Regions from separate parts of the Hydrogenophaga sp. SL48 genome, predicted to be linked through region 3. Evidence: predicted binding sites of a transcription regulator. Region 3 holds the regulator's gene; each other region holds the start of a gene.

Region 1 (7,606 bases), 2.2 Mb from region 3:
CAAAAAGATCGCGGCACTGGGCTGATGTGCCCCCGCGGCCGGCCCAGCCCCGGCGGTCGCGCCAGCCCCCTTGTATGACCCTCCACCGCCCCGCCATCGCCCTGCTCGCCGCGCTGCTGCTGTCGGCCTGCGTCGATTTCAGCGCCAGCGAGCCCACGGCCCATCCCCTGCCGCTGGACGAGCCCCGCTTTTCGCACGACAGTGGCTTCTACGAGGCCGACATCAGCGTCGGCCTGTCGCACCCCGATCCGACGGTGGCGGTGTATTACACGCTCGACGGCTCCGAGCCCGACCCGGGCAACGTCAACGGCACCACCTACCGCTACAAGCTGCAATACCCCAGGGAGCCGGGCGACCCGTTCGGTGCGTTCCACGAGCAGACCTACCAGAGCCTGCGCTACAAACACCGCATCGCCATCTCTGACCGATCCAAGGAACCCGACCGGATCGCCCGGATCTCGACCACGCACCACGACGTCGAGCCCTACTACGTCACCCCGCTGGCGGCCCTGAGCGCCGGCGAGCAGCGCCTGAACGGGCTGCTCGGTTCGATCAACCGGTCCTTGCCGGGGCCGGTTCAGCTGCCCACCGTCGCCCCGCGCCCCCAGGCGCGCCTGCTCAAGGGCACGGTGCTACGGGCCATGGCGGTCAAAAAGGGCGGCGCGCGCAGCGCCGTGGCCACCGCCACCTACTTCGTCATGCCGCGCGACACCTTCACTCTGCCGGTGGTGTCGCTGGTGGCGCAGGAGGACCTGCTGTTCGACCACGACAAGGGGATCCTGGTCGCGGGCAAGGCCTTCGACGACTTTCGCCGCCAGCACCCGGGGCAACCCATCCGCGGCGGCAACGCCCCCGCCAACTGGCACGCCCGGGGCGACGACACCCCCGCCCATTTCCAGTTTTTTTCAGACACCGACAAGCCGGCGGAAGCCAGCATGGACCAGCGCATCGGTGTGCGGGTGCACGGCGGCTTCAGCCGGGCCAACGCGAGCAAATCGCTGCGCCTCTACGCCCGCAAACGCTATGGCAAGAACAAGTTCCAGCACCCGGTGTTCGGCGAGGACTACAACCACAAGAAGCTGATCCTGCGCAACTCGGGCAACGACTTCCAGAAGACCATGTTCAAGGACGCCGCCGCGCAGGCCGTGGTGAAAAGCCTGAACATCGAGACCCAGGGCTACCAGCCGGTGGTGACCTTCCTCAACGGCGAGTACTGGGGCATCCTGAACGTGCGAGAGCACTTCGACACCGACTACTTTTCCGAGAAATACGCCATCCCCGAAAAGGACATCGAGCTGGTCGAGAACAACGCGGTGATCGAGGGCGACCCGGCGCACTGGAAGCAGGTCATGACCTTCTTCGAGAAGTCCGATCTGCGGCGTGAGGCGTCGTACCAGCAGGCCGGCAGCCTGATCGACATCGACAGCTTCATCGACCACCAGATCGCCAACATCTTCATGGGCAACGTGGACTGGCCGCACAACAACGTCAAGGCCTGGCGCTACCGGGGCGACAGCGCCCAGTACACCAGCAAAGGCGTGCTGGACGGCCGCTGGCGCTGGCTGCAATACGACGCCGACCTGGCCCTGACGATGCCCGCCACCAACACCCTGGCCGGCGCGCTGGACCCGAGGGGCACCCGGGACCTCGATGGCGTCGAGTGGTCCACCCTGCTGCTGCGCAAGCTGATGGAGAACCCGGACTTCAAGGCCCGCTTCATCAACCGCTTCGCCGACCTGCTCAACACCACGTTCCAGCCCGAGCGCACGTCCGCCGTCATCCAGCGCATGCAGGACCACATCCGCCTGGAAATGCCGCGCCACCTGGAACGCTGGAAGGTACCGACCACGGTGGACGAGTGGGACCAGCACGTGCAGAAGATGCGCAGCTTTGTGCAGCAGCGCCCCGCCATCCAGCGCGCGCAGCTGATGGGGCAATTCGGGTTGAAAGGCACCTACAGCCTGACGGTCACCACGCCCGACGCCACGCAGGGCTCGATCCGGGTCAACTCCCTGCAGACCCGCGATCTGGCGGAGCGCAGCGGTCAGGACGGCGCGTGGACCGGCACCTATTTCGCCGGGGTGCCGCTCGAACTCGAAGCGGTGGCCAAGCCTTGCTACGCGTTCAAGCGCTGGCACGGCATCGGCGCAACCAGCGCGACGGCGCGCGTCACGGCAAGCCAGCGCCTGTCCGTCCGGGCCGAATTCGAGCCCGTGTGCGCACCCTGACCCCGACCGGTCACAACGCCCGCTGGCGCCACGCCAGCGCCGCGCCCGCCCACAGCGCCACCGCCGAAAACACCAGGCCACGCGCCAGGCCGCCGGCACCGTCGGCGATCAGGCCCACCACCGTGGGGCCCACGATCTGGCCTGCCGCGAAGACCACCGTGAACGCGCTGATGCCCGCGGCCCATTGCGAGGGCGGCAGGTTGTGGCGCACCAGCGCCGTCGTGCTCGCCACCACCGACAGGAACACCCCGCCAAACAGCAGGCCCGAGACCATGATCAGCGGCCAGGCGCTGGTGAGCGCGGGCAGGATGGCGGCCACGCCGAGCAGGGCGTTGAGCAGGGCGAGCGCGAGGCCGTTCCGGTGGCGGTCCAGCAAACCGGCCCAGATGCGCGACGACGCCACCACCGCCAACCCCAGCAGCGCGTAAAACGCCGTCACCGCGCCCGGGCTCGCGCCCTGCTCGCGCAGCAGCGCGACCACGAAGGTCATGTAGCCGATGTAGCCCACGCCGAAGCCCGCGTAGCCCAGCAGGCCGAAGGCAAAGTCGCGCAAGTGGAACACGCGCCGGTCCGGTGGCCCTGCTGCGGCGGCCTGCGCCGGGGTGGCCGCCTCGTGCCGCGCGAGCACCTGCGCCGGCCAGACCATGAGCGCGGTGGCCAGCGCACACACCAGCGCCAGCACCCACCACGCCCAGGCCCAGGCGTGGGCCTGCCCCCGGGCCGCCTGCAAGACCAGGGGAACGACCAGCGCCGAGGCCACGATGCCCAGGCCGGTGCCGCCGTAATACAGCCCGAGCAGGAATCCGCTGCGCGCGGGCTGGCGCGCACCCAGGCGCGCCGCCAGCAAACCGCCGGTGCTGAACACCAGCGCGCTCGCCACGCCCGCGAGTGCGCGCTGCCCCATCAGCGCCCAGGCGCTCGTGAAAAAACCGCTGGCCGCCATGAACAGGGTGGCGAACAGCGCGCCGGCCATGAGCACGCGCGTGGGCGACGTGCGCCGCAGCAGCCACGACATGGCCAGCGCCCCGATCAGGTAGCCCACGGCGTTGGCGGTGTTCATGGCGCCGGCCAGCGTGTAGCTCCAGCCGAGGTCGTCGCGCATGGGTGGCAGCAACAGGCCGTAGGCGAAGCGGGTGATGCCCAGCGAGACCGCCGCACCCAGCGAGAGCGCAAGCGCGAGACGCACAAAGGGCGTGCGCTCCGGGGGCTCGGGTGTCAGGGCGGCGGTGAGGGTGCTGCGTGGCATGGCCGGGCCATTGTCGGCCCGGGCGGCGCGCCAGCGTGTGGTCTGCGGGACAGCGCGGGCCGCCACCACAGCCCTGGCGAGCGAGAAGGGCCTACTGACCCAGCCCGACCGGCGCGGGCGCCTTCATCACGATGCGGGTGAACAGGCGGTCGAACTGCGGGTCGCGCGGCACGCGGTGGTTCAGCGGGTCCTGGTTGGTCGCGAAGGCGGCGTTGAGCGCGTGCCAGTCGGCCTCGCCCAGGTGGCGCTCGGCCTCGGGCAGCACGATGGTTTCTTCCAGCCGCATGTGCTCCAGGTAGAAATCCACGTAGCGCGTCACCTCGTCGATGAAGACCGGCCGCCGCGCCTCGCCCAGCAGCTCCCAGGCCAGCAGCAGGTGCATGATCTTGCGCACCCGCGCCTCGCCGGTGGCGTGATCGCGCTCCAGCTGGTCGATGGTGGCCATGACATGCGGCGCGGCGCGCACCACCCGGGGAAACAGCAGGTCCGACTCCTTGGGGTGGTGGTGCGTCTCGGGGAACTCGTCGATATAGAACAGCATGGCCCGCAACACATCGAAAAACCGCGCCGAATCGTCCTGCCCCTCGTGCACCGGGCCGCGCCGGACCATCTGCATGAGCGACTGCAACATGGCAGCCAGGGTGGCGTGTTCTTCGCGAATGACGCGCAGGGCTTCGTGGGTCATGGTGTTGTCTCCGGCAAGGCGATCCCGACCGATCGGTCGGTGAATGGTTCCGGGACTGTGCCCGAGCACGCTCCGCTCAGCCTTGACCCATGTCAAGCCTGCCCCTGAGCCTCCCGCTGACAGGGGTTGCTTTTACATCCGGTTGCAAACCAAAGTGTTAGCATTTTCGACCACTACGGGCCGCCGCTGGCCCGGTCTCTGCTGTCACACACCCACACCATGAAGCCGATCCGAATCGCCCTCCTCGCCCTCTCCCTCGGTGCCGCCAGCTGCGCCACGGTGGCCAATGAAACGCTTGAAGCCCCACCCGCACTGGGCCAGCTGGAGAGCAAGACTTACCTGGCGTGCATGAAAAAAGCCAATGGGCGGCTGGAGCAAGGCAACTGCATCAACGAAGAGATCAAGTGGCAACGAACCCAGATGAACCAACTCTTTGGACGCCTGTCGGCCAAACTCAATGAAGTACAGCGAGTTGAGCTGGCCAAATCACAGAAGGCATGGGAAGTGTTTCTGGATGCTGAAAGCCGGTTTTCGGTGTCCTTCTATGACCCACTGGGAGGCGATTCAGACCTGACCGTCGGCACCAACAAGATCATGTGGATCACCCAGCGTCGCCAGCAGCTGTATTACCACCTTGATCTTTGAAAACGCATGTGGGCTGAGAAACTGAAAATCAGAGGAGGGAAAACATGCGTCAAATTGATATCAAAGACCCCGCGCAACGTAACGGCGCGATGTACTTTGTGGTGGGGCGAGGCACCGAAGGTGGCAACGCGGCGTTCCGGCTGTCCGTGGCTGCGAACAAATGGGGCGATCCGTCCTCGGTGATTGCCAACAGTGGCTATTCCCTCGGAACGATCCAGGTGGACCTTGGACAACGCGGGACATGGCCTCTGGGGTCCGTGAAGCAGCGAGCCTCGAATCCGGGCGAAACGACATATGTTGACGCCATCATTGGCCATGCATCTGCTTTCGCCAGAGAAAACCAGCTGCCTTTTCCAAGAGATGCCGCTGGGCTGGCTGCGTTGCGCAGCGACCTACTGTCCCATGGCAACGGTCTTGAGGGCCGGACAGAGATCCGGTTCATCTCAGACGAACACCGTGCCACGTTCAATGCCTGGGCCAGTTCGGACACCGGTAAGCAATGGATTCATCAAAACATCGACTTTCCGCAGGTCCAAGCGATCGCAGACTCTTCACAGCAGGTGATCGACCGCTATGGGTCAAACATCTCTGAAGAGCGCAAATTCGAGGTGATGTGCATCTTGGCCAAATCGGCCAACCAACACCCTCTGACATACAACAAGCTGGTCGAGTCCCTCAAAAGCGGTGCCGACTACGAAGGGATCATTCAGGTCGTCGATTCGAGCGTCAAGAAATACAAGGGCTATCACGGTGACAAAGCCGGCGAACTCGCCCGCCAGTACCAGGAGAACTTCCAGAAGCCCGGCAACGCCGTCGCGATGGAAGAGGCTCACCGCCAGGTCGCGAGCAGCGGCTACCGACCCTCCGACGAACGCCACATCCCCGAGATCCAGACCGCTCTCGCCGCCTATCGGCGCGACGTCAACGACCCGTCGGTGCTCGACCGAGGCGACAAGGGCGACGATGTGAGGCTGCTGCAGCAGGCCCTGCAGCGGGAGGGCAAGGCGTTGAAAGACGATGGCGGCTTCGGCGCAGGAACCGAACGCACGCTCACCGATTTCCAGCGCGAGCACCGGCTGGCGCCCTCTGGCTTCGGCGACCACGCCACCCTGAAGGCGCTGGGCCTGGCGCCGGCACTGGACGCCCGAAGCGGTGCCGCGCTGGACCGCATGATCGGGTCACTGCAAGCGGGTGGCCGCTTCAACGAAGACCAGCTCGCCCACATCGCCGAGTCGTCCCGCAACTACCTGCTGGAGCACCGCGCGGCCTTGGGCGAGGTCACCCACATCCAGCTTCGCAACGACGGGCAGAAGATCCTGTTCCTGAACGATTTCAAGCAGATGCGCGAACTCGACACCCAGCAGGCGCTTCACGGGTACGTGCCAGCCCGGCCCCTGGTCGAGGCACCGGTCCCCGGGCCCACGCCGGCGACGGAACGCACGGCCGAAGCCGTCCGACACTGAGCCAGTGTCAGGTCCCCTCACCGCCCCGGCTTCCAGCGCTTGAGCAACAGCGCGTTGCTCACCACGCTCACCGAACTCAGCGCCATCGCCGCGCCCGCCAGCACCGGGCTCAGGTAGCCCAGCGCGGCCAGCGGGATGCCGGCCGCGTTGTACGCAAAGGCCCAGAACAGGTTCTGGCGGATCTTGCTCACGGTGCGGCGCGAGATGTCCAGCGCGGCGGCCACCATCATCGGATCACCGCGCATCAGCGTGATGCCGGCGGCGTGCATCGCCACGTCGGAGCCGCCCTCGCGGCTGCCCATGGCCATGCCCACGTCGGCCGCCGCGAGCGCGGGCGCGTCGTTCACGCCGTCGCCCACCATGGCCACGACATGGCCCCCGCGCTGCACCGCTTCGCGGGTCGCGGCGCCCTCCAGCGGCTGGTCGGTTTTGGGCCGGCCGGGTGCGGGATCGGTCCGTCCTTCCCGAAGCCGCTGCACCACCGCCGCCTTGTCGCCCGGCAGCACCTCGGCGATCACCTCGCCGCCGTCGGCGTTGAGCCCCAGGGTGCGCGCCATGGCGTCGGCCGCGCCCTGGTTGTCGCCCGACACCATGAACAGCCGCATGCCCTTCGCGCGCAACTGCGCGAGCGCCTCGCGGGCGCCGGGCTTGGGCTCGTCGCCGAAGGCCAGCAGCGCCAGCGGGGTCCAGGGCGAGGTCTCGTCGGTCTGGCTGGCCAGCAGCGACACCGTGGCGCCCGCGCCCTGGCGCTGGTGCACCGCCAGCGCGAGCGGCCCCATGGGCACGCCCAGCTCGTCCATCCAGCGCAGGCTGCCCAGCGCCAGCGTGACGCCGCCCACGCGCCCCAGGCTGCCGCGCCCGGTGACGGCCTGCACGTCCTGGGCCGCATCGGGCGCGGGCAGGCAGTCGCGTGCACCGGCCGCGTCCATCACCGCGCGGGCCAGCGGGTGGGCGCTCTGCGCCTGCAGCGCGGCCGCCGCGCGCAGCACCGCCTCTTCGTCCACCCCCGGCACCGCTTCGATCGACAGCAGGCGCGGGCGCCCGAGCGTGAGCGTGCCGGTCTTGTCAAAGGCCACCGTGTCCACGCGGTGCGCGATCTCCAGCGCCTGCGCGTCCTTGATCAGGATGCCGTGTTTCGCCGCCACGCCGGTGCCGGCCATGATGGCCGCGGGCGTGGCCAGGCCCAGCGCACACGGGCAGGCGATCACCAGCACCGACACGGCGTGCAGCAGCGCTTCTTCCACCGGCGCGCCGGCGTAGAGCCAGCCACCGAGCGTGACCAGCGCGATCACCAGCACCACCGGCACAAACACCGCCGCCACCTGGTCGACCAGCCGTT
Region 2 (7,606 bases), 1.8 Mb from region 3:
GCGTCGGCATGTATTCGGTGACGGTGGTGTTGCCGCGCATCCAGGCCGACTTTGACGTGGCGCGTGGTGACGCCTCGCTGCCTTACACACTGACCATGGTGGGCTTCGGCCTCGGCGGCGTGCTGATGGGCAAGCTCGCCGACCGGTTTGGCGTGATGGTGCCGGTGCTCGGCGGCTCGGTCGGTCTGGGTCTCGGTCTCATTGCGGCGGGCGCGTCGGGCAGCCTCTGGCAGTTCAGCCTGGCGCAGGGCCTCCTGATGGGCCTGCTCGGCACCTCGGCCACGTTCGCGCCGCTGGTGGCCGACACCTCGCGCTGGTTCACGCGGCGGCGCGGCACCGCGCTGGCGATCTGCATGAGCGGCAACTACCTGGCCGGCGCGGTCTGGCCGCCGGTGATCCAGCACTTCGTCGAGTCCCACGGCTGGCGCCAGACCTACATGGGCATCGGCGCCTTCTGCCTGGTGGTGATGCTGCCGCTGGCGCTGGTCTTGCGCCGCCGGCCGCCCGAGCTGCCCGCGCCGGTCGCCGCGGCATCGCAACCGGGTCTTTCAGTGAACACCGAGCGCCCGCTCGGCCTCTCGCCCGGCACGCTGCAGGCGCTGCTGTGCGTGGCCGGCGTGTCGTGTTGTGTCGCGATGTCGATGCCGCAGGTGCACATCGTGGCCTACTGCACCGATCTCGGGTTTGGCGCGGCGCGCGGCGCGGAGATGCTCTCGGTGATGCTCGGCATGGGCATCGCGAGCCGCCTGATCTCGGGCTGGATCTCCGACCGCATCGGCGGCCTGCGCACCCTGCTGCTGGGTTCGGTGCTGCAAGGCGTGGCGCTGCTGATGTTCCTGCCGTTCGACGGGCTGGTGCCGCTGTACCTGATCTCGGGCCTGTTCGGCCTGTTCCAGGGCGGCATCGTGCCCAGCTACGCGCTGATCGTGCGCGAACATTTCTCGCCCGCGCAGGCCGGCGCGCGCACCGGCACCGTGCTGATGGCCACGCTGTTCGGCATGGCGCTGGGCGGCTGGATGTCGGGGGTGATCTTCGACCTGACCGGCTCCTACCAGGCCGCGTTCATCAACGGCATCGGCTTCAACCTGCTGAACCTGGCGATCGTGGTGTTCCTGCTGCGGCGCGCGCCGCGTCGCGGTCAGGGTGCCGGCACCGGCGCCGTGAACACGGTCAGCACGCCGGTGTAACCGTAGAGCTGCTGGTGGGCGATTTCGCCGCCAGCGAAAAAGCCGACCAGCGGCACGTCGCCCAGCGCGCGGCGCACGATCTGCAGCTCGGCGCTGGGCGCGCCAAAGTGCAAACCGCCCCGTCCCGAGCAACTCACATACACCGCGCCCACGATCTGACGCGCGGCGGGCGCCTCCGCTTCGGAGGCGTCACCGGTGATGGCGCTCAGGCTCAGGATTTCGGGCTCCAGCTCTTCGCGGATCTCGCTGCACACGCGCACCAGGTCGGCGCTCGCGGCCTTGGCGTGGCGCTCGCAGAACGCGAGCTGCGCGCCCAGCGGCGGGTGCTCGGCGATCGCCACGCCCTTGCGCGCCGGGTCCAGGCCGATGATGTGGCGCACCAGGACCTCGGGGCCGAACTGGCCGCGCACCTGGCGCCGCAACGCGCCCTCGCCGTCGGCCAGGCGGTGCTGCGGCAGGGTGAGACCCACCAGCGTGCGGCGCAGCCGCTCCATGGCCTGCTGCGGCTGCGCCAGCGACACGCCCAGCTCGCGCAACAACACGTCGAGCGCGGGTTCGCCGTCGAGCTCCAGCACCAGGTTGCCGTCCACGGCGGTGATCTCGCGCTCGCGGTCCACCGGCTGCGCACCCTGGGTGACGCGCGACACCAGGGCCACGTCCGGCCCGAAGGCGACACCGCTGAGCCCGCCCGACAACACGCCGCCGGCCGCCCCCTGCCCGTTCAGGTTGCCGGCGCTGCTGGCCGCAAACTGCACGCTGGCCGAGCGGCTGCCCACGAGCCCGCCGAACACATAGCCCGACTGCGTGCGCTCGGCCACCTCGGCAATGAGTTCGGCGAGATCGTTCGAGCCGGGGTCGGCGTGCAGCAGCGCGGTGTGGGCGACAAAGCCGCCAGGCTCGGAGCCGCTCGCGGGCAGCGGCGCCACGCCGCTGAATACGCGGTACTGGTCGGGGCTCAGGTCGCAGAGCATCACTGCGAGCGCGGGCTCGTCGAAGTACTCGACGTTGTTGGCCGCAATGCCCACCCCCACGGTGCCGGCCCAGTCGGTCACCTCGGGCAACTCGGCGCTGAGGTGACTGAGGATGTCCTGGGCCTGTGCGGCGTAGTGGTCGGTGATGTAGAGCAGGGCCAGCGCGGGCGCGTGGGCGTAGGTCGGCAGCGCCATCTGCGCGCGCAACTGAGCGAGCACCAGCGCGGCGGCCATGCGCCATTGCGGGTGGGTGGCGTGGGCGTAGGGAAAGAGCTTCATGCGGGACGGTTTCGCGGGCTGGGCGCTCAGCGGCGCGCAGCGGGTTTCTTTTTGGCGGCGGCCTTGCGCGCGGCCGGGGCGGCGGCGGGCTTCTGGGCCGGCATGAAGCCGGGGAAAAAGGCGGTGGGCATCGGCCAGTCGCCGGTGGACAGGGGCTGCGCCGCCACGGGCGCCGGGCTGGCGGCGGGGCGGCGCACCGCCTTTTTCTTCGCGGCGGGCTGGGGTTTGGCTTTGGCTTTGGCTTTCGGAGCGGGCGCCGGGGCTGGGGCCTTGGCCTTGACCGGGGCCTTCTTGCCGCTGACCGCGCGCACCGCCGCCTGGCCCATGCCGGCCGCCATGCCGACATTGCGTGCCACGCTGTCGCCGATCTTTCGGCCCGCCTTGCCGGCCATGCCGGTGGCCGTCTTCACCGCCTGCTCGGTCAGGCCGCTGGCGACGTTGCGCGTCGCGTCGAGCGCGCCCTGTTTGGCCACGTCTTTCATCGCCGTGGTCGCGATCTGCTGGAACTGCTGCGACAGCGCGCCCCACCACTGCAGCGGATCGATCACGCCGCCGGTGAGCGCGGACGGCTCGCCCGTCGCCGCTGCGGCGGCCTTGCGCGACTTCTTCACCGGCTCGGGTGCGGCGGCTTCCTCGGGGGCGTCGTCCTCCGCGTCTTCCTCGTTGTCTTCGACTTCCGGCTCGGGCGCCCGCTCACCGTAGGTGCGGGGCGGGATCTCCAGACCGGCGAAGCCCTTGGGCGCAGCGGGGGCCGGCACGACCCCGGCGAACCCGGCCATGGCCTCGGTGGCCTTGAGCTTGAGCGAATTGGCCACGTCGCCCAGGCTGAAGTTCATGGTCTTGAGCGTGGCCAGCGTCATCTTCTGCACCTCCAGCGCCTGGATGGTGGCGGCCAGCGCCTTGGCGTTCTGGTCGAGCCAGAACTGCACGGCCTTGAGCTCGTCGATGCGTTTTTCCAGGTCCTCGACGTTGAAGGTGGGGGCCACCCAGTTGCCGAGGTTGGGCATCTGCGGCACGCTTTTGCCCAGGCCCTGGACCACGCCACCGGCGGCCTGCCCCGCGAGGTTTTGCAGGAACTCGAAACCGGGCACGAATTTGCCGAAACCGCTGGCGTCGCTCATGGCTGTCTCCTCTGGGGTGATCTGGGAAGAAAGGTCGCTGCCGGATCGGGTGCTCAGTCGTCCACGCCGTAGCGGGGGGCGCGTCGCTCACGCAAGGATGCCACACCTTCGCGCACATCGGGCCCGGCAAAACCCATGAATTCCAGCGCCAGCGAGGTGTCGAACGCGGGGCCGGCCTGGCGCAGCCAGTTGTTGAGCGAGTACTTGGTCCAGCGGATCGCGGTCTGGCTGCCCGAGGCCAGGCGGTCGGCGACCTCGTAGGCCTTGTCGAGCAACTGCGCCTCGTCCACCGCGAGCGACACCAGCCCGATGCGCTCGGCCTCTTCGCCACTGATCGGTTCGCACAGCATGAGGTAGTACTTGGCCTTAGCCAGCCCGCACAGCAAGGGCCAGACGATGGCCGCGTGGTCACCGGCCGCCACACCCAGGCGCGTGTGGCCATCGACGATCTTCGCGCTCTTGGCCGCGATGGAGATGTCGGCCAGCAGGCCGGCCACCAGGCCCGCGCCCACGGCCGGGCCGTGCATGGCACTGACGATGGGCTTGTCGCAGTTGATGACGTTGTAGACCAGGTCGCGCGCCTCCTTCCAGACGCGGGTGCGCACCTCGAAATCGGTCGCCATGTCCTGCACCAGCGCGAGGTCGCCGCCGCCCGAGAAACCCTGGCCGCTGCCGCGCAGCACGGCACAGCGCACCGAGTCGTCACGCCCCACATCGCGCCAGATCTCGCTCAGCTCCCAGTGACCGTCGTGGCCGGCGGTGGGCAGCTTGCCGTTGCCGCCCGGGCCATCGGCGCGCATCTGGATGTCGAGCACCGAAGGCACGCCGTTCACGGCGGGGCCGCGCCGGGTGATGGCGAGGGTCTGGTAACGGCTGTAGTCGACGGCGGGCATCAATGGCACTCCTGGGAAAAGGGTCGGAACATGCGCCCGATTCTGCGTCCGATTCGCCGGGTGTCCGCCGGGGATTTGCCCCTAGCCACAGCGCCCCCGGCGGGACAGCTTGACGTTGGTCAAGGCACCGCACAGACGGCGGGTGCAACATGGGTTCACAGTTCAGGAACCGCCTTTTCCGATCACCAATTCACGAGAAGAACACATGACCACCCCCCTCTCAGACACCTTTTCCCAACAGTTGCGCGGCATGCGCGCAGACGTGCTGGCCCAATTGCGCGCGCAGCGCGGCGGCCAGATCGGCCGGGCCGAAGCGGCCGCCGAGGCCCGTGAGCACGAGAGCGACGACTGGGCGCAGGCCGACGCCGAACGTGACCTGGCCTTTGCGCTGGAAGAGCGCGAGTCGGCCGAGCTGATTGCCATCGACGCCGCGCTGCAGCGCATCGCCGACGGCAGCTATGGCCTGTGTGTCGACTGCGGCGACGCCATCGCCAACGCCCGGTTGCACGCCAACCCCACGGCCCTGCGCTGCGTGGGCTGCCAGGACAAGACCGAACAGGCCAGCGGCGCGGTGCGCCCGGCCAGCTACTGATCCCTTTCCCAACCCACCCTTTCCAAGGAAAACCCGCATGACCACTTTCCACGCCGTTGTCTGGATGGACCACACCGAAGCCCACGTGCTGATGTTCGACAAGGAGCACGTCGAGGCACAGCGGATCAAGGCACGCAGCCACCACACGCCCAAACACGGCCACGTCGGCGCCGACAAGGACTTCTTCAAGCAGATCGCTGACGCGCTGACCGGCGTGACCGAGGTGCTGCTGACCGGCCCGGCCAACGCCAAGATCGAGTTCCGCGATTTCTGCAAGCACAACGCCCACGCCGTCGACAAGGCGGTGGTCGAGGTGGTCACCACCGACCACCCGAGCGACGCCCAGGTGGTCGCGATGGCACGCCAGTACTTCACCCGGTACGACCAGACCGCCGCCGATCCGAGCATGAAGTAGCCCCCCGCGCCGCTTCGCGTCACCCCCAGGGGGAGGCACTGGGGTTAGAAGCGCATTGCGGCGCTCCGGCACCATGGAAAACACAAATGCAAAAGCCCACCGGCACGCGCCGGTGGGCTTTTGTTATTCTGCGGCGATGTCCATCCAGCCCACCACCCTGCCCGCGCGCAGCCTGTTTCACTTCGCGTTCCACGTCACCGATCTTGACGAGGCGCGCCGCTTCTACGGCGGCGTGCTGGGTTGCACCGAGGGCCGCAGCACCGACACCTGGGTGGACTTCGACTTCTTCAGCCACCAGATCTCGCTGCACCTGGGGGAGCCGTTCAAGACCACGCGCACCGGCCGGGTGGGCGAGCACCTGGTGCCAATGCCTCATTTCGGTCTCGTGATGCGCTTGCCCGAGTGGCAGGCGCTGGCAGCGCGCCTGCAGGCCGCGGGCGTGGACTTCGTGCTGCCGCCGCAATGCCGCTTCGAAGGGCAGCCGGGCGAGCAATGGACGATGTTCTTCTGCGATCCCTTCGGCAACCCGATCGAGGTGAAGGGATTTGCCACGCTGGACGCGATGTTCGCCAGCTGAACCGGCGGCGCCTCCATGACACAGGGCCCCGAAGGGCCCTGGACAACGGTTGACTGCCGTGGGGATCAGTCCAGCGACGCGATCTTCTGGTCGATGGCGCCGAAGATGCTCTGGCCGTCCTTGCCCTTCATCTCGATGCGGATGGTGTCGCCGAACTTCATGAATTCGGTCGTCGGCTTGCCATCCAGAATGGTCTCGATGCAGCGCTTTTCGGCGATGCAGCTGTAGCCCTTGGGCCAGTCCTTCTTGCCATCCACCTCGATGCCCTTGTTGCTCACCGTGCCGCTGCCCACGATGGAGCCGGCGCGGACGTTTCGCGTCTTGCCGATGTGGGCGATGAGCTGGCCGAAATGAAAGGTCATTTCGGGGCCGGCGTCGCACATGCCGACCTTGCGGCCGTTCCAGGTCGACTGCAGCGTGAGGTGCAGGCGCCCGCCCTGCCAGGCGTCGCCCAGCTCGTCGGGCGTGACGGCGACCGGGCTGAAGGCTGTGGCCGGTTTGCTCTGGAAGAAGCCGAAGCCCTTGGCCAGCTCGTTGGGGATCAGGTTGCGCAGCGACACGTCGTTGACCAGCATCACCAAGCGGATGCCGTCGAGTGCCTGCTCGGGGGTGCAGCCCATGGGCACGTCGCCCGTGACCACGGCGATCTCGGCCTCGAAGTCGATGCCGAAGTCTTCACTCGGCACCACCACGTCGTCGCGCGGGCCGATGAAGTCGTCGCTGCCGCCCTGGTACATCAGCGGGTCGCTGTAGAAGGTGGCCGGCACCTCGCTGTGGCGCGCCGCGCGCACCAGCTCGACGTGGTTCAGGTAGGCCGAGCCGTCGGCCCACTGGTAAGCCCGCGGCAGCGGTGCCATGCACATGGCCGGATCGAAGGGAAATGCATGGCGCGCCTTGCCCTGATTCAGCGTGACATACAGGTCGTGCAACTGGGGGCTGAGGAAGTTCCAGTCGTCCAGCACCTGCTGCAGCTTGGTGGCGATGCCCGTCGCATAATGGGCGGTCGAAAGGTCGCGCGAGACCACCACCAGTTGTCCGTCGCGTGATCCGTCTTTGTAAGTGGCGAGTTTCATTCAGTCTCCTGCTGCCGCATGGCGTTGTTTCGTGATTACGAATAGTGAAATTGATTAACCTATACGTAAAACCTGGATTCTAGATCAATGCGCCGAAAAACGTGCACACCGGCCTGAAAAACACCCGGTCCGGGCACGCCAAGGCACCGACCGCCGCCTCACCACCCATGCCTGCAGCGAAATCCCCCGCCACGCCGAAGTCACCCGCCCGCCGCGAACCCCCGGTCAACGACACCGACCACCTGCGCGCGGGCATCCAGTCGGTCGAGGTCGGCTTCGAGCTGCTCAACGCCCTGTCGCAGGCCCCCGGCGCGCTGATGCTGCGCGACCTGGCCGCCGCCGCCGGCATGAGCGCGGCCAAGGCGCACCGCTACCTCGTGAGTTTCCAGCGCATGGGCCTGGTGATGCAGGACCCGGTGAGCACGCGTTACGACCTGGGCCCCGCCGCGCTGCGGCTCGGCCTGGCCAGCCTGAGCCGGCTGGACGCGGTGAAACTGG
Region 3 (7,606 bases):
CCGTCGGCCACGCCAAGATCGAGACCAACAACTTCCTGATGATCGTCTTGATCACGCTGGTGGTGGCGGTCGGTGGTCTGGTCGAAATCGTTCCTCTGTTTTTCCAGAAATCCACCACCCAGCCGATCGAGGGCCTCAAGCCCTACACCGCGCTGCAACTGGCGGGTCGCGATGTCTATGTGAGTGAGGGTTGCTACAACTGCCACTCGCAGATGATCCGTCCCTTCCAGGCCGAGACGCTGCGTTATGGCCCGTACTCCGTGGCGGGCGAGTTTGTGTACGACCGCCCGTTCCAGTGGGGTTCCAAGCGCACGGGTCCCGATCTGCATCGCGTGGGAGGTCGCTACAGCGACGAATGGCACCGCATCCACCTGAACAATCCGCGTGATCTGGTGCCCGAGTCCAACATGCCGGCCTATCCGTTCCTGAGCGAGAAGACGGTGGACGCAGAGTCCATGCCCAAGCGCATGCAGGTGCTGCGCACGCTGGGTGCACCTTACTCGGACGAAGAGATCGCCAAGTCGGTGGAAGACACCAAGGGCAAGACGCAGATGGAAGCGGTGATCGCGTACCTGCAGGTGCTCGGAACCGCCCGCACGGCGGCACCCGTCGCGGCCGCCACGCCACCCGCTGCGGCCACCGCACCCGTGGTCGCTGCAGCCCCCGCCGCTGGTGACGACGCTCGGGTGGTGGTGGACAACGGCATGGTCAAGTTCTACTTTGCTTCTGGCAAGGCCGACCTGGCACAAGGCGGTGCGGATGCCCTGGCAGACGCGGCCAAGGCCGCCAAAGACGGCAAGAAGCTGACGGTGAGCGGTTTTCATGACTCGACCGGTGACCTCGCCACCAACCAGGAGCTGGCCAAGACGCGCGCTGTTGCGGTGCGTGACGCCCTCGTGGCTCTGGGCGTGGACGCTGCTCAGGTGGAACTGTTGAAGCCCACCGCGACCGAGGGCGGTGGTGCCAACCCCGAAGCCCGCCGGGTGGAAGTCAGCATTCAATAACGCGAGACACCATCATGGACATCAACGACCTGCGCAGCATCGTGACGGTGGTCAGCCTGCTGACCTTTGTGGGCATCGTGGTCTGGGCCTGGTCCAAACGGAACCAGGCCGGTTTCGAAGAGGCGGCGCGGCTGCCCCTCCACGACGACTAACCCGCAGCACCCAATAAGAGAAACATCATGAGCGACTTTACAAGTGAATTCTGGCATCTCTATGTGGGCGGTCTGACACTCGTCAGCATCATTGCCTGCCTGGTCCTGCTCTGGATCAGCGGCACCACCAAGGCCGCGACACACGGCGACAACACGACCGGGCACGTCTGGGACGGTGACCTGAAAGAGATGAACAACCCGCTGCCCAAGTGGTGGGTCTACCTGTTCGTCCTGACGGTGGTGTTCGCGCTGGTCTATGGCGTGCTCTACCCGACCTTTGGCAAATTCCAGGGCGTTCTGGGCTGGACGTCACAGGGCCAGCATGCCGCCGAAGTGGCCAAAGTCGAAAAGGCCATCGCGCCCATCTACGCCAAGTTCCAGGACATGAAGCCCGAAGCACTCGCCGGCGATGCCGCCGCGATGGCCATCGGCGAACGCTTGTTCATGAACAACTGCGCTCAGTGCCATGGTTCCGATGCACGCGGCGCGAAGGGCTTCCCCAACCTGGCCGACGGCGACTGGCTGTACGGCGGCTCGCCCGACGTGATCAAGACCACGCTCACCAACGGTCGCATCGGCGTGATGCCGCCCATGGCTGCCGCCGTGGGCACCGCTGAAGATGTGCGCGACGTGGCCAACTACGTGCTCAGCCTGTCCGGCAGCCCGCACGATGCGGTGCGCGCCTCACAAGGCAAGGGCAAGTTTGCGGCCTGCGCGGCCTGCCACGGGCAGGACGGCAAAGGCACCCAGGCCATGGGTGCTCCCAACCTGACCGATGGCATCTGGTTGCACGGCTGGGGCGAAGACGCCATCGTGCGCGCCGTGAACAATGGCTTCACCAACCAGATGCCCGCCCAGGCCGGCAAGCTGAACGAGAGCCAGATCAATGTGCTGGCCTCCTACGTCTGGGGCATGTCCAACAAGCCCGCGAAGTGATTCGCGCCTGATCGAGAAGGGGTCGCCGAAAGGCGGTCCCTTTTGGTGTTATTTACTGATATAGGCATGTTGTGAGCACCGCTTCTTCCGACGCCAACAAACCCATGGTTCCCGTTTCTGCTGGCAACCCCCAGGGCGGCGCCGCGGAAGATGAGGAGATGGTCTCCCTTTACGCCTCTCGGCAGAAGATCTACCCCCGATCCGTGTCGGGTCTGTTCTCCAAGTGGCGTTGGTTCACCGTCTGGATCACCCAGATCGTGTTTTATGGCCTTCCGTGGCTGGAGTGGAACGCGCGGCAGGCGGTGCTCTTTGACCTTGAAGCCCGCCGCTTTTACATTTTTGGCCTGGTGCTGTACCCGCAGGATTTCATCTACCTGACGGGGTTGCTGGTGATCTCGGCGCTGGCCCTGTTCCTTTTCACGGCCGTGGCCGGTCGCCTGTGGTGCGGCTACGCCTGCCCCCAGACGGTGTACACCGAGGTGTTCCTCTGGATCGAGAAGAAGGTCGAAGGGGATCGATCCGCCCGCATGCGGCTGGACAAAGCCGAGCTGTCTGCTCAGAAGCTGGGCAAGAAGTGGCTCAAGCACGCGTTGTGGATTCTGTTTTCGCTCTGGACGGGCTTCACCTTCGTCGGGTACTTCACGCCGATTCGCGAGCTGGCTGTGGTTTCCCTGGCCGCTTCTCTGGGGCCCTGGCAGACCTTCTGGATCTTTTTCTATGGCTTTGCCACCTATGGCAACGCCGGCTTCATGCGCGAGCAGGTGTGCAAGTACATGTGCCCCTATGCCCGCTTCCAGAGCGCGATGTTCGACAAGGACACGATGATCGTCACCTACGACGAGAAACGGGGTGAGCCGCGGGGACCGCGTTCCAAGAAAGCCGATCCCCAGGCGCTGGGCTTGGGCGCCTGTGTCGATTGCACGCTGTGTGTGCAGGTGTGCCCGACCGGCATCGACATCCGCAAGGGCCTTCAATACGAATGCATCGGGTGCGGCGCCTGCATTGACGTGTGTGACGAGGTGATGGACAAGGTGGGCTATCCCCGCGGACTGGTCAAGTACGCGACGCAGAACGGCATGGCCAATGGCTGGACGACGGCACAGATGGTCCGTCGAGGTCTGCGCCCGCGCGTGCTTGTCTACACGGGCATCCTGATGGCCATCACGACCGCCGTGATGGTGAGTCTGTACCTGCGCACCCCGCTCAAGGTGGATGTGATCCGTGACCGGGGCACGCTGGCCCGCATGGTGGAACAAGGGCGCATCGAGAACGTGTTCAGGTTGCAGGTCATGAACGCCACCGAGTCCACGCAGCGCTATGTGATTGGTGTCACCGGTCTGCCTGGCATCACCATCGCTTCCGAGAGCGAAGTGGAGGTGCTGCCCACCGAAGTGCGTTCTGCCGTCATTCGGGTGCAGGTGCCTCCGGGGGCGGCATCCACCGGTTCTCATCCCATCCAATTCGATGTCCGTTCGACAGGGGATGAGGTGTCTCAGGTGAAAGAAAAAGCCGCGTTCCTGATCCCCCGGTAAAGTGACACCCACCTTTCCACTCCGACACCCACATGAATCCCAACAACGCCGCTCCCGCCCAGTCTTCGCTGCCCATCCCCTGGTGGAAAGTGCCTCACATGTGGCTGGTGGTGGGCGGACCACTCGTGGTGGTGGTTGCAGCCATTGCCACGGCCATCATCGCCGTCAAGGGCGCTGATCCTGTGCTCAACAAGGCCGATTTCGAGCGAGACCTGAAAGCCGCTCATGCCCTGGACGGACAAGCCAAAGCCAAAGCGCTGGAAACCTTGCAGCCCGCGCAGCAGGCGCGCAACCACGCGGCCTCACCGCTGCCGGAGCCTGCGGCCAAATAACAGGGGCAGGCCGAGCCGCCGACCTCAAAGACTTCTTGAACTGACTTTCACCCCCTACGAGGAGACAAGAGCATGTGGTCACAGCGCTGGATGTGGATTGCCTGGCCAGCCTTTCTGGTGGCAGCGGTTCTGGAAATGATCGTGTTTGCGATGGTGGACCCCGGTGACTTGCATTGGTTTGGCAACCCGCTGGGGCTGTCCCGGCAGGCCATCTACACCTTGGCCTTCTTTGTGTTCTGGGGAATCACCATGGCCTCCAGCGCGCTGACCACCCTGTTGTCGATGTCACCCTTCGAGGTCAACCGATGCCCGGTGCCCGAGGCCGCGCGGCCTGAAAGCTGTGCACAAAACCGCTCCTGTCGCTGACGGCGAAAAGCCCAAAAGAAAACCCCGCCGGAGCGGTCCGGCGGGGTTTTCTTTTGAACGCTGAAATCAGCGGCAGGTCTGTGGATTCACGATCAGCTTGAGTGCTTCGGTGTCCTTGATGTGCACGTAGCGTTGCTTGACTTCAATGATGCCTTCCTCGACAAACTTCGAGAACGTGCGGCTGACCGTTTCCAGCTTCATGCCCAGGTAGCTGCCGATCTCTTCGCGCGTCATGCGCAGCACCAGCTCGGATTGCGAGAAGCCTCGGGCATGCAGGCGCTGCACCAGGTTGAGCAGGAACGCCGCCAGGCGTTCCTCGGCGCGCATGCTGCCCAGCAGCAGCATCACGCTGTGGTCTCGCACGATTTCGCGGCTCATGATCTTGTGCACATGGTGCTGCAGGGTGGTGAACTCCCGAGAAAGCTCTTCAACCTGATCGAACGGCATGATGCAGACCTCGGCGTCCTCCAGGGCGATGGCGTCACACGAGTGGCGGTCGCTCACGATGCCATCCAGGCCGATGATTTCGCCCGTCATCTGGAAGCCGGTGACCTGGTCCCGGCCGTCGGCGGTGGTCACACAGGTTTTGAAGAAACCCGAACGGACGGCATAGAGGGAGGTGAACTTGTCGCCGGTGTTGAACAAGGCCGAGCCCCGTTTGACGCGCCGACGGGCTGAAATGACGTTGTCGAGCTTGTCCATTTCGTTGGGGTTCAAGCCCATGGGCAAGCACAGCTCCCGCAAATTGCAGCTGGAACAGGCGACTTTGATGCTTTGAATGTCCATAAATATCCCGCAATTGGGCCGAAGCTTAACGCATGGGTGTCGCTGATGTCGATGTACCCATTCGTTTCGCTGGCGTCAGTCAGCAGAAACCCTTGGCTGTCATGCGCCCTTGATCTTGATCAAGGGCGCTCGAACGCGCCTGGGGCACATTCTCCTTCTGCATTGGAGAATTGCCTGTGAGTCACGCCATATCTGACGAATTGCTCAAGCGGTTCGATGTCCCTGGACCGCGCTACACCTCGTATCCGACGGCTGATCGGTTTGTGGAAGCCTTCACCGAAGCCGACTACATCCAGGCCCTGGAGCAGCGGCGAGCGGGCTCGATGGCCTTGCCGCTGTCCCTGTACGTGCATGTGCCGTTTTGCGAATCGGTTTGTTACTACTGCGCCTGCAACAAGGTGATCACCAAGCACCACGAGCGGGCGGAGGAATATTTGCGCTACCTCTCGCGTGAGGTCGACCTGCAGGTGCAGCACTTCGGCAAGGGCCACAGCGTGTCCCAGCTGCACCTTGGTGGCGGGACGCCCACCTTCCTGTCGGATGGCGAGCTCGAAGACCTGATGGCGATGATCCGCCGCAACTTCACGCTGGTGCCGGGTGGGGAGTATTCGATCGAGGTGGATCCCCGCACGGTGACCGGCCAGCGTTTGCAGACCCTCGCACGCCTTGGGTTCAATCGCCTGAGCTTTGGCGTGCAGGACTTCGATCCTGCGGTGCAAAAAGCCGTGCACCGGGTGCAGCCCGCCGAACAGGTGTTTGAACTGGTGGAAACCGCCCGCAAGATCGGCTTCGAATCGGTGAACGTGGACCTGATCTACGGCCTGCCACTGCAAACGCCGGAATCGTTCTCCCGCACGCTGGCGCAGGTCAACCAGCTGCGCCCTGACCGCATTGCGCTTTACGCCTACGCCCACCTGCCTTCGCGGTTCAAGCCGCAGCGCCGCATCATTGCGGCGGAACTGCCCAGCCCCGGGGACAAGCTGTCCATGCTCTCGGCCTCGCTGGATGCCATGAGCGAGGCCGGCTACGTGTATGTGGGCATGGATCATTTCGCGCTGCCCACCGATGCCTTGGCGGTGGCCAAGCGGCAGGGCCGCCTGCACCGCAATTTCCAGGGCTACAGCACACAACCCGACTGCGATCTCATCGCCCTGGGTGTGTCGGCCATCGGCCGCATCGGTGCGACCTACAGCCAGAACGCCAAGACGATCGAGGATTACTACGACGCTCTGGATCAGGGCCGGTTGCCGATCGTTCGCGGCTTGGCACTCACGCGCGACGATCTGTTGCGCAGGTCGGTCATCATGTCCTTGATGTGTCAGGGCCAGTTGCAGTACGAGCCCATCAACCTGGGGCATCTCATAGATTGCAAAAAGTACTTTGCCCGAGAACTTGAGGTCTTGGCCAGCTTTGCCGAACAGGGACTGGTGAGCATTGACGAGTCGGGTGTGCAGGTCACTGCCACGGGCTGGTATCTGGTGCGCGCCATTGCGATGGTGTTTGACAAGAACCTTCAAGTGGATCAGGACCGCGCCCGTTTCTCCAAAATCATCTGACCTGAAACGATCGTTGGCGCTGCCGCCCAGGCTCGCCGCGAGAGCGGTCAAGCGCCCCGCTTGCATGGAGCTTGTGGGGACTTCGTCCGCTCATCTTTCCCCGCCTGCTAGAGTTCCCTGATGCAGACTTCCATGGCGATCACGGCCCTGTTCATGGGGCTGGCCGGTGGCCCGCACTGCGTGGCCATGTGCGGGGCCGCTTGTGCGGGTATCGGCCGTGCCGCCGGCGAGCGCAGCACACAGGCGTTGTGGTCGTTTCAGGCCAGTCGCATGTTGGGCTATGCGCTTTTTGGTGCGTTTGCCGCCGGGTCGGTTCAAGGGTTGGCTTGGTTGGGCACCAACACGGCCGTCATCCGTCCGGTCTGGACGATGTTCCATGTGGCGGCGTTGCTCCTCGGTGCGGTGCTCCTCTGGCAGGCAAGGCAGCCCGCGTGGCTGGAAGGGCTCGGTCAAAGCGTCTGGCGCAAGGCGCGCCCCGTGCTCGGCCGCCTGGGCGGCAAAGCGCCCGTGGTGCTGGGTGTGGCCTGGGCCCTGATGCCTTGCGGCTTGCTGTACTCGGCGTTGTTGGTCGCCTCGCTCTCAGCCAACGCGATGGAGGGCGCGCTCATCATGGCGCTCTTTTCGACGGGCACCTCCATCTCGTTGACCGCCGGGCCTTGGCTCTTGCTGCGTTTGCGTGGGGGTCGTTCGGGTGCCTGGGGCATTCGCCTGGCCGGATTGGCGTTGGCGGCCACCTCGGGCTGGGCGCTCTGGATGGGTATCACCAATCCCACCGGGCTGTGGTGTGCCTGATCAGGGCTTTCGACCCGGCAACGTGGCGAGAACCAGGCCCAATAGGGCGATGCCGAACGCGAGCAGCTGAATGGGCGTGAGCCGCTCACCCATGAACACAACACCGATGGTTGCTGCACTGAGGGGCAGCATCACGGCGAACACACCGGC
Region 4 (7,606 bases), 910 kb from region 3:
GGCACACCACCAGCAGCCGCTCCAGGAGGCGCAGGCTCTGCCCGGCATCGGCGTCCAGCAGCAGCACCACGGCGGCGTGGTCGGGCAAAAAGGCATGGGTCACGCCCATCGCCAGCCCTTTGCGGGCGTTCGCGATCAGCCGGCGCCCCTGCTGCCCCTGGTCGGGCAGATCGAGGTAGTCGCTCTCCACGTCGAGCGCGTCGTGGACGCTGCCCGCGAAGCGGCGGTGCGCCACACGGCCCCGGGTTTCATGGGCCAGCCAGCGCAGCAGGTCGAAGGCGCCGGTCTGGCGGGCCGACATCATCATCACGCGCTGGTAGGTGCCCTCCCGCGCGGCCGCCACCTCGACGTGCCCCGGCAGCGGCGAACACAGGCTGCGCCACACGCTGGCGGGTTCGTAGCCCTTGCCGCGGACGTGCCGCTCGTGCAGCGCCATCACGCGCCGGGCAAACTCGCCGGCGCTCTCGGTGCTCTGGGCGATGGACCCGATCCAGGGCTTGAAGAGCCGGGGCTGGCCCACGCTCTCGTGCACGACCTTGAGGCTGCGGTGGCGCGGGTCGAGCGCGACCCGCTCGACCAGGGCATGGATGCCGGCCATCGGCCCCTCGATCCATTCGACGAACCAGCCGCATTTGTGCATGAGCGCGACGCGCAGGCCGTGCTCGGCGTTGTGCACCACGGCGTGGTCGCGGATGCGGCGCATCTCGTCGAGCACCGGGCCGTCGACCGCGCTGATGCTGGCGTAGATCAGCCGCCCCACGTCCTGGGTCGACAGCTCGGCGCCGCTGTCGGGCCAGCTGGAGCTGTCGGGGTCCTGCAGTATGGAACGCATGGGAAATTGTCCCCCGGTATCGGCCGGTCGACCGCGGGCGGGATGTGCAGGATGTCATGCCCGCAGGGGTTTTGACGCGGCAGCGGCGGGCGCCGGCCGGCCTCAGAGGCTGGCGGGACGGGTGTCTGCGAGCCAGGAGGCCAGCGCCACCGGGGTGTCCGGGCGCTGCGCCCAGGTGCGCCTCAGCGCCCGCTCGGGTTCGTCGTGCGCGTGCAGCGCCAGCTGCTCGGCCAGGTTGATGACCCGGACCGCCACGGCGTCGTCGTTCCCGGCCGGCATCTCGACCACGCCGATCGCCACCTCCGGCTGGAACGGCAGCGAGAGCGGATCGGGGCCGACGTTCACCGACATCCGCAGCTCGCGCAGCACCCGTTCCGTCACCAGCTCGGCGCGCTGCGGGTCCTGCACCGCCGAGAGGGCCAGCACGAAGCAGCGCTGGTGGTACAGCCCCACGACGTTCCGGAAGCCCACCAGCTGGCGGATGCGCGCCGACAGGGCCACCAGGATTTCACCCGCCGGGTCCAGGACCGGCGGCTCACGGTAGGCGTACAGGTTGGACACCGACACCGCGACCACCAGGCAGGGGCGGCCCATGCGCTGGCTGCGCCAGAGCGCGTCTTCGACGCGGGTCACCAGCTGGGCACCGCAGGGCAGGTTCAGCGGGTCCATCGATGGCATCTGTCCCGCGGCCTGGCGCCGCAGACGGCGCAGCTGGCGGTTGCGCATGCGCACCAGCACGATCACGGTGGTGAAGTAGCCGACGGTGGCGCAGGCGGTCAGCGCCCAGTAGGGATTGCCCATGTCCATGCCCAGCCCTTTGGCGTAGAGGCCGGCCGTCATCTGCGCCAGGCAGAGGCAGGCCAGCACCATCCAGCGCGACAGCTGGTCGCCCAGCGTCACGCTGCGCACCGCGATCAGCACGCCCATCAGCACCGCCAGGCTGTTGACGGCCGCCGTCAGCAACAGCACGGTGTCGGCGGGCACGCCCACGACCACCAGGCCCAGCAGGAGGAAGGTGCCGGCGATGAGCACCGACGCGCCCGGCCCCATCATTCGCCGCACCAGCCGGTCTTCACTGCGCAGGCCCGACCAGTGCCCGAGGTAGGTCATCGCCAGCGCGCCGCACAGCGGCCCCAGCGTGGCCTTCAGTGGCAGCCAGTCGATCTGGTTCCAGGAGGGCCACAGGGTCTCGGGCAGGCCGGACATCAGGATGCAGGACCCGCCGGTGAGCACCAGGCTCAGCCACGAGCGCGCCGCCGGCAGGCTGGGGCGGGTGGCCAGGTCCAGCGAGGCCGCGATGGCCAGTGTCAGCAGGACACCCGCCATGGCAGACCAGATCGCCACTTCGAAGGCTTGCATGGTGGGGCAGGGTATGGGAGGTTGACGACCGCTTCGACAGCGCCGGATGCTGGCGCCACCAGCGGCCAACGTGGGATCGGCGCAGTGTACCGCCCCCCGCCCTCGGGCGAGCCCCGAGCCCCCCGCGCAGGCATACTTCGGACATGAACGATTCGCACACTGCCCAGACCGATACCAACAGCCCCGCGCCAGCCAGCCGCAGGGTCTCGCCCTGGTGGCGCGCGCTGGCGATTTTTCTGTTGCTGGTGCTGCTGCTGGGCTGGGCCGCCAGTGCCAGCATGGTCGAGCAGCTCAAGGCGCAGATCGGCCACCTGCAGACGAAGGTGGCCGCCGTGCCGCAGATCCGCCACCTCGCGGTGCTGCTGGACGAGCAGCAGCAGCCGGCCATGCTCGTGACCATGGACCCGCAGACCGGCTTGCTGCAGTTGCAGCGCCTGAACGAGGTGAAAGAGGGCCGGGAAGACAGCATGCAGCTCTGGGCGCTCGACGGCGACAAACCACCTCGGTCGCTGGGCGTGATCGAGAGCAAATACAAGACCCTGCAGCTGCCCGCCAAGGAAGCCGCGCTGGCGGGCGTCGGCCAGCTGGCCATCAGCGTGGAGGCCAAAGGCGGTGTGCCGGAAGCCCAGGGGCCGCGCCTGCCCTGGCTGTTCAAGGGCGCGCTGGTGCACAAGGCGATCTGATCTGAAGCGGGTGCGCACCACAGGGCGCACCCCGTTGTCTTGAAGCAGATCAAGGCGGGCCAGCAGCGAGACCGACACACTCTGCGGTGTGGCTGCCGTCCGTCGGCCACGGTTGCCGGACCATGGCCAAACCCTTCCCCCTCAACCCACCCCACCCCGAGCGCAATTGCTGGGGTTGCGACCGCTACTGTGCCTTCAACGCCCTGCTCTGCGGCAACGGCTCGGAACGCACCCAACACCCCATCGAAACCTTTGGCCCGGGCTGGGAGAGCTGGTCGGGCATCCCCGGGGACATGGACAAAGATGCAGCGGCACCAGAGGCACAACCCGACGCATGAAGCGGCACCGCCCAGGCGCAGTGCCTGAACCGAGAACCCGGCGGAACCGGCTTGGCCGGGCCGCATCGGGTTGCCCCCTGGGGGTAGCGCGAAGCGCTGCGGGGGGAGCCTTACCTCAACTCGTACTCGAAGGTGCTGACCACGCGCAGCCGCTTGGTGCGTGAGCTGCCGTCGTCGAAGTCGTTGCCGTCGTCGCCGGTGATGCGGATCGCGCCCTGGTTGGCGTTCTTCAGCGGACCGAGGCTGGCGCCGGCTTCGGTGGCGAATTTGGCGGCCTGCTCCCGAGCGTTGCGCGTGGCCTCGGCCAGCAGCGGGGCCTTGATGTCGTTGAAGCCGCGCAGCTGGTAACGCGGGCCGCTGTTGGTGCCCTCGCCCTCGGCGCCGCCGAGCTGCATGCCGGCCTGGATCAGCGGGTCCACCGCCAGCGCGGCCTTTTCCACATCCTTCACCCGCGCCGACTTCACCAGCACCTGGCCGCTGCCGTTGAAGCGGAACGGCACGTTGCCCTGCGCGTACTCGCGCGCCAGCAGGTCCTGCACCTGCAGGGGTTTGGGTTCGAGCTCGGCATCTGTGAAGCCCTGGGCCTTGAGGAACGCGAGCACCTTGTCGCGGTCGGCGGACAGCGCCTGCTGCACCGCGCCGAACTCCACGCCCGCGCGGCGAAAGCCCAGCGTCCAGATCGCGAAGTCGCTCTCGACCTCTTTTTCAGCCAGCCCTTTGACGGTGACCGAGCGGTCCGACATGCGGAAGCGCTCCAGGCCCTGGCTGACGGCATAGCCGGCCAAGGCGAGGCCGGCGGCGACCAGCACGGCGGCGAGGATGCGGGAGAGGGTGTTCATGGGGGCTCCGGTGAAACGGTGCACGACAGGGTGGCGCGCGGCCAGCCATCTTAGACCCCTGGCGCGCGCGCAGCCGGCGCTATGCTCCAGCCACCGTGACCCCCGAAGCCCATCTGCCCCGTCGCATCGCGCACCTGGACATGGACGCGTTTTTCGCGTCGGTGGAGCTGCTGCGTTACCCGCAACTCAAGGGCCTGCCGGTGGTGATTGGCGGCGGGCGGCGGCGGGAAGACGATGTGCTGGCCCGCCTGCGCGAGGCCTACCCGGAACGCGACTGGTCAGACGGCGACCTGAGCCGCATCCCGCTCGAATTTTTCCCCCGCCTCTCCGGCTACACCGGGCGCGGCGTCATCACCACCGCCACCTACCCGGCGCGCCAGTTCGGCGTGGGCTCGGCCATGGGGCTCATGAAGGCGGCCAAGCTATGCCCGCAGGCCATCCTGCTGCCGGTGGACTTCGACGAGGTGCGCCGCATCTCGCGCCTGTTCAAGAGCACCATCCTGGAGATCGCGCCGGTGATGGAAGACCGCGGCGTGGACGAGGTCTACATCGACTTCACCGACGTGCCCGGCGGGCAGCGCGAGGGCGGGCGCGTGCTGGCGCGGCTGATCCAGAAAAGCATCTTCCAGGCCACCGGCATCACCTGCTCCATCGGCGTGGCGCCCAACAAGCTCATCGCCAAGATGGCGAGCGAATTCAACAAGCCCAACGGCATCAGCATCGTCTGGCCCGACGACCTTCAGGAAAAGATCTGGCCCCTGCCCTGCCGCAAGGTCAACGGCGTGGGGCCCAAGGCCGATCAAAAGCTGCAAGGCCACGGCATCCACACCATCGGCGACCTGGCGGCGCGCGATCCGGTCTGGCTGATCGAGACCTTTGGCAAGAGCTACGGTGCCTGGCTGCACGCCGTCAGCTGGGGCCGCGACGACCGCCCGGTGGTGACCGAGAGCGAGCCGGTGAGCATGAGCCGCGAGACCACCTTCGAGCGCGACCTGCACGCGGTGCGCGACCGCGCCGAGCTGGGCGCGGTGTTCACAAAACTCTGCGAGCAGGTGGCCGACGACCTGCAGCGCAAGGGCTACGCGGGCAAGACCATCGGCATCAAGCTGCGCTACGACAACTTCCAGAGCGTGACGCGCGACGTGACGATCGATCACTTCACCTCAGACGCAGCCACCATCCGCCGCCAGGCCGGCCTGTGCCTGAAGCGCGTGGACCTGGGCCGCCGCATCCGCCTGCTGGGCGTGCGCGTGGGCAAGCTCGTCAAGCCCGGGACAGAGGGCGAAGAAGCCTCGGGCTACAGTGAAAGCCATTCCACCCGAACCGCTAGAGACAAGGCCACCGATGAACACACCGACCTGCTTTTCCCTGAGCTCGACTGAAGATCATGTGGCCCACCTGGTGCTCAACCGGCCCGACACGCTGAACACCATGCACCCCACCTTCTGGCGCGAGCTGGACGAGGTGCTGACAACGCTCCACACCGAAGGCACGGCGCGCGCGCTGGTCATCAGCAGCACCGGCAAACACTTCAGCGCCGGCATGGCACTCGAGACCTTTGCGGGAGCGATCGCCATGGACGACCAGAGCCCGGAAGGCCGCGCCGCCATCTTCGACCTGCTGACCGACATGCAGGCCACGTTCACAAAGATCGAGAACCTGCGCATGCCGGTGATCTGCGCCATCCAGGGCGGCTGCATCGGCGGCGCGGTGGACATGGTCACGGCCGCCTGCATCCGGTACGCCACGGCCGATGCCTTCTTCTGCATCCAGGAGATCAACATCGGCATGGTGGCCGACGTGGGCACGCTGCAGCGCCTGCCCAAGCTGATCCCCTTCGCGGTGGTGAAGGAGATGGCCTACACCGGCCGGCGCCTGCCGGCCGCCAAGGCGCTGGCCTACGGGCTGGTCAACGAGGTGTTCGACACGCCCGAGGCCATGCTGGCCGCCGCAATGTTGTGCGCGAAAGAGATCGCCAGCAAACCACCGATCGCCATCTGGGGCACCAAGCAGGCCGTGACCTACGCGCGCGACCATTCGGTGGAAGACAGCCTGCGCCAGATGGGCTGGCTGCAGGGCGCGATCTGGAGCAACGCGCATGTGCGCGAGTCGATCACGGCGATGAAGGAAAAACGCGCCGGTGCGTTCACGCCACTGTCGGCGCTGCAGTCGTTCAAAGCGTTGGGTTGATCCGCTGCCGCCCAGGGCACCGCCGGGGCGCCCTTTGACAAGCTCAGGACGGACGGCCAGTGCCGCCCCCTTGAAGGGGGTCGCGCGAAGCGCGGCGGGGGTGGTTCACGGTTTACAGGTCGCGTTGCCGCGCACCACCGTGCCGTCGCGGCACTCGGTGATGATGTGGGCGTCGTTGCCGCGCGCTGGCGGCACCGGCGCCGCCACGGGCCGGACGGGTCGGGTGCTCGCGCTGCCCCCCCGCACATAGACCAGCTTGCGCGAACCCTGGGCGCAGGTGCCCACCACCTTGCCGGCCACCTCGGCGTCGGCGTCCACCACCATCACCGCAAAGCCGGTGGCACCGGTGCCGGCGATCTGAAACTCGATCTGCTCCCGCAGCGGCTCACAGACGTCCGCAGCTCGGGCACCACCCACCAGCAGGGCCAGGCCGAGCACACAAAAGACGGTCGATGTCATCGTGTGTGCCCGCCCTTCAGGAAGACAGCGTCGAACCGAGTCGCTGCAGCCCGGCCACGGTCTGCAGGCAGGCCTCGGCGGCCTCGGTGCCTTTGACCGCAAAGTGGCGCTGGAAGTACTTGCGGTGTTCGGCATGTTCGTGGAAATGGTGGGGCGTGAGCACGGCCGAGATCAGGGGCACCCCGGTGTCGAGCTGCACGTCCATCAGCGCCTGCAGCACGGTCTGCGAGAGGAAGTCGAAACGGTAGATGCCGTCGTCCACCACCAGCGCGCTGCCCACGATGGCGGCGTAGCGCCCCGAGCGCGCCAGGCGCTGGGCGTGCAAGGGGATTTCGAACGCGCCGGGCACGTCGAACACGTCGATGCGTTCAGCAGCCACACCGCCTTCGGCCATGCGCGCAAAGAAGGCGTCGCGCGCCTGGTGGACGATGTCGGCGTGCCACGAGGCTTCGACGAAAGCGAAGCGCAGGTCGGCGGGCAAAGCGGGGGATTCGGGCGTTTTCATGGGCTGCAAGGATACCCGTTGCGGCGCTGAAAGACCCTGGTCACTGCGCATGAAACGGCTCCACCCAGGGCACCGCCGGGCCGGCTCTGCCGGACGGCCAGTGCCGCCCCCTGGAGGGGGTCGCGCGAAGCGCGGCGGGGGTGCGTCACGTCAAGCGGTCACGATCCAGCCTTCGAGCGGGTCGAATTCGGGCAGGCCGAAGCGGGGGTGACCGGCCTCGTGCTCCCACTGCGCCCAGGCGGCCTGCAGCAGGCAGAGCACGGCGTCGAGGCGGTCGCCGCTGGCGTCGTCGGCCAGGGCGTCGCGTTGCGCGTGGCTGAGCTTGAGGCGCAGGCCGGCCGCCTGCAACAGCGGCGCCAGCCCGTTTTCCAGCGCGTTGACCAGCGTCTTGCGGGCGATCA

The links. The regulator FNR, encoded in region 3, switches genes on or off when oxygen is low (the NO sensors DNR and NnrR bind a similar motif). The targets are predictions, from matches to a motif close to TTGATNNNNATCAA.
Region 1: the regulator FNR is predicted to act here: its motif matches at 4,242-4,255, upstream of IM738_RS21495 (hemerythrin domain-containing protein).
Region 2: the regulator FNR is predicted to act here: its motif matches at 4,561-4,574, upstream of IM738_RS23610 (TraR/DksA family transcriptional regulator).
Region 4: the regulator FNR is predicted to act here: its motif matches at 2,914-2,927, upstream of IM738_RS01870 (DUF3079 domain-containing protein).

The regions. Positions count from the first base shown of each region.
Region 1 covers NZ_CP063400.1:4,540,917-4,548,522, reverse strand. The annotation lists gene IM738_RS21510 (polyphosphate polymerase domain-containing protein) at 1-25, shown strand, start outside; gene IM738_RS21505 (CotH kinase family protein) at 75-2,228, shown strand; gene IM738_RS21500 (YbfB/YjiJ family MFS transporter) at 2,239-3,474, opposite strand; gene IM738_RS21495 (hemerythrin domain-containing protein) at 3,566-4,159, opposite strand; gene IM738_RS21490 (lysozyme inhibitor LprI family protein) at 4,379-4,804, shown strand; gene IM738_RS21485 (peptidoglycan-binding domain-containing protein) at 4,849-6,267, shown strand; gene IM738_RS21480 (heavy metal translocating P-type ATPase) at 6,285-7,606, opposite strand, start outside.
Region 2 covers NZ_CP063400.1:4,959,022-4,966,627, reverse strand. The annotation lists gene IM738_RS23630 (MFS transporter) at 1-1,187, shown strand, start outside; gene IM738_RS23625 (FIST signal transduction protein) at 1,139-2,437, opposite strand; gene IM738_RS23620 (PhaM family polyhydroxyalkanoate granule multifunctional regulatory protein) at 2,464-3,558, opposite strand; gene IM738_RS23615 (enoyl-CoA hydratase/isomerase family protein) at 3,612-4,451, opposite strand; gene IM738_RS23610 (TraR/DksA family transcriptional regulator) at 4,657-5,043, shown strand; gene IM738_RS23605 (hypothetical protein) at 5,081-5,458, shown strand; gene IM738_RS23600 (VOC family protein) at 5,595-6,035, shown strand; gene IM738_RS23595 (fumarylacetoacetate hydrolase family protein) at 6,101-7,108, opposite strand; gene IM738_RS23590 (IclR family transcriptional regulator) at 7,276-7,606, shown strand, end outside.
Region 3 covers NZ_CP063400.1:1,304,001-1,311,606, forward strand. The annotation lists partial or broken gene ccoO (cytochrome-c oxidase, cbb3-type subunit II) at 1-593, shown strand, start outside; gene IM738_RS06250 (OmpA family protein) at 705-1,004, shown strand; gene IM738_RS06255 (cbb3-type cytochrome oxidase subunit 3) at 1,019-1,156, shown strand; gene ccoP (cytochrome-c oxidase, cbb3-type subunit III) at 1,184-2,092, shown strand; gene ccoG (cytochrome c oxidase accessory protein CcoG) at 2,197-3,624, shown strand; gene IM738_RS06270 (nitrogen fixation protein FixH) at 3,657-3,956, shown strand; gene IM738_RS06275 (hypothetical protein) at 4,029-4,322, shown strand; gene fnr (fumarate/nitrate reduction transcriptional regulator Fnr) at 4,389-5,108, opposite strand; gene hemN (oxygen-independent coproporphyrinogen III oxidase) at 5,285-6,664, shown strand; gene IM738_RS06290 (sulfite exporter TauE/SafE family protein) at 6,785-7,456, shown strand; gene IM738_RS06295 (DMT family transporter) at 7,457-7,606, opposite strand, start outside.
Region 4 covers NZ_CP063400.1:389,580-397,185, reverse strand. The annotation lists gene IM738_RS01885 (BLUF domain-containing protein) at 1-832, opposite strand, end outside; gene IM738_RS01880 (hypothetical protein) at 935-2,191, opposite strand; gene IM738_RS01875 (anti-sigma factor domain-containing protein) at 2,335-2,874, shown strand; gene IM738_RS01870 (DUF3079 domain-containing protein) at 2,997-3,212, shown strand; gene IM738_RS01865 (SIMPL domain-containing protein) at 3,323-4,051, opposite strand; gene IM738_RS01860 (Y-family DNA polymerase) at 4,192-5,433, shown strand; gene IM738_RS01855 (enoyl-CoA hydratase-related protein) at 5,396-6,241, shown strand; gene IM738_RS01850 (DUF1161 domain-containing protein) at 6,347-6,700, opposite strand; gene IM738_RS01845 (6,7-dimethyl-8-ribityllumazine synthase) at 6,717-7,205, opposite strand; gene IM738_RS01840 (DUF429 domain-containing protein) at 7,356-7,606, opposite strand, start outside.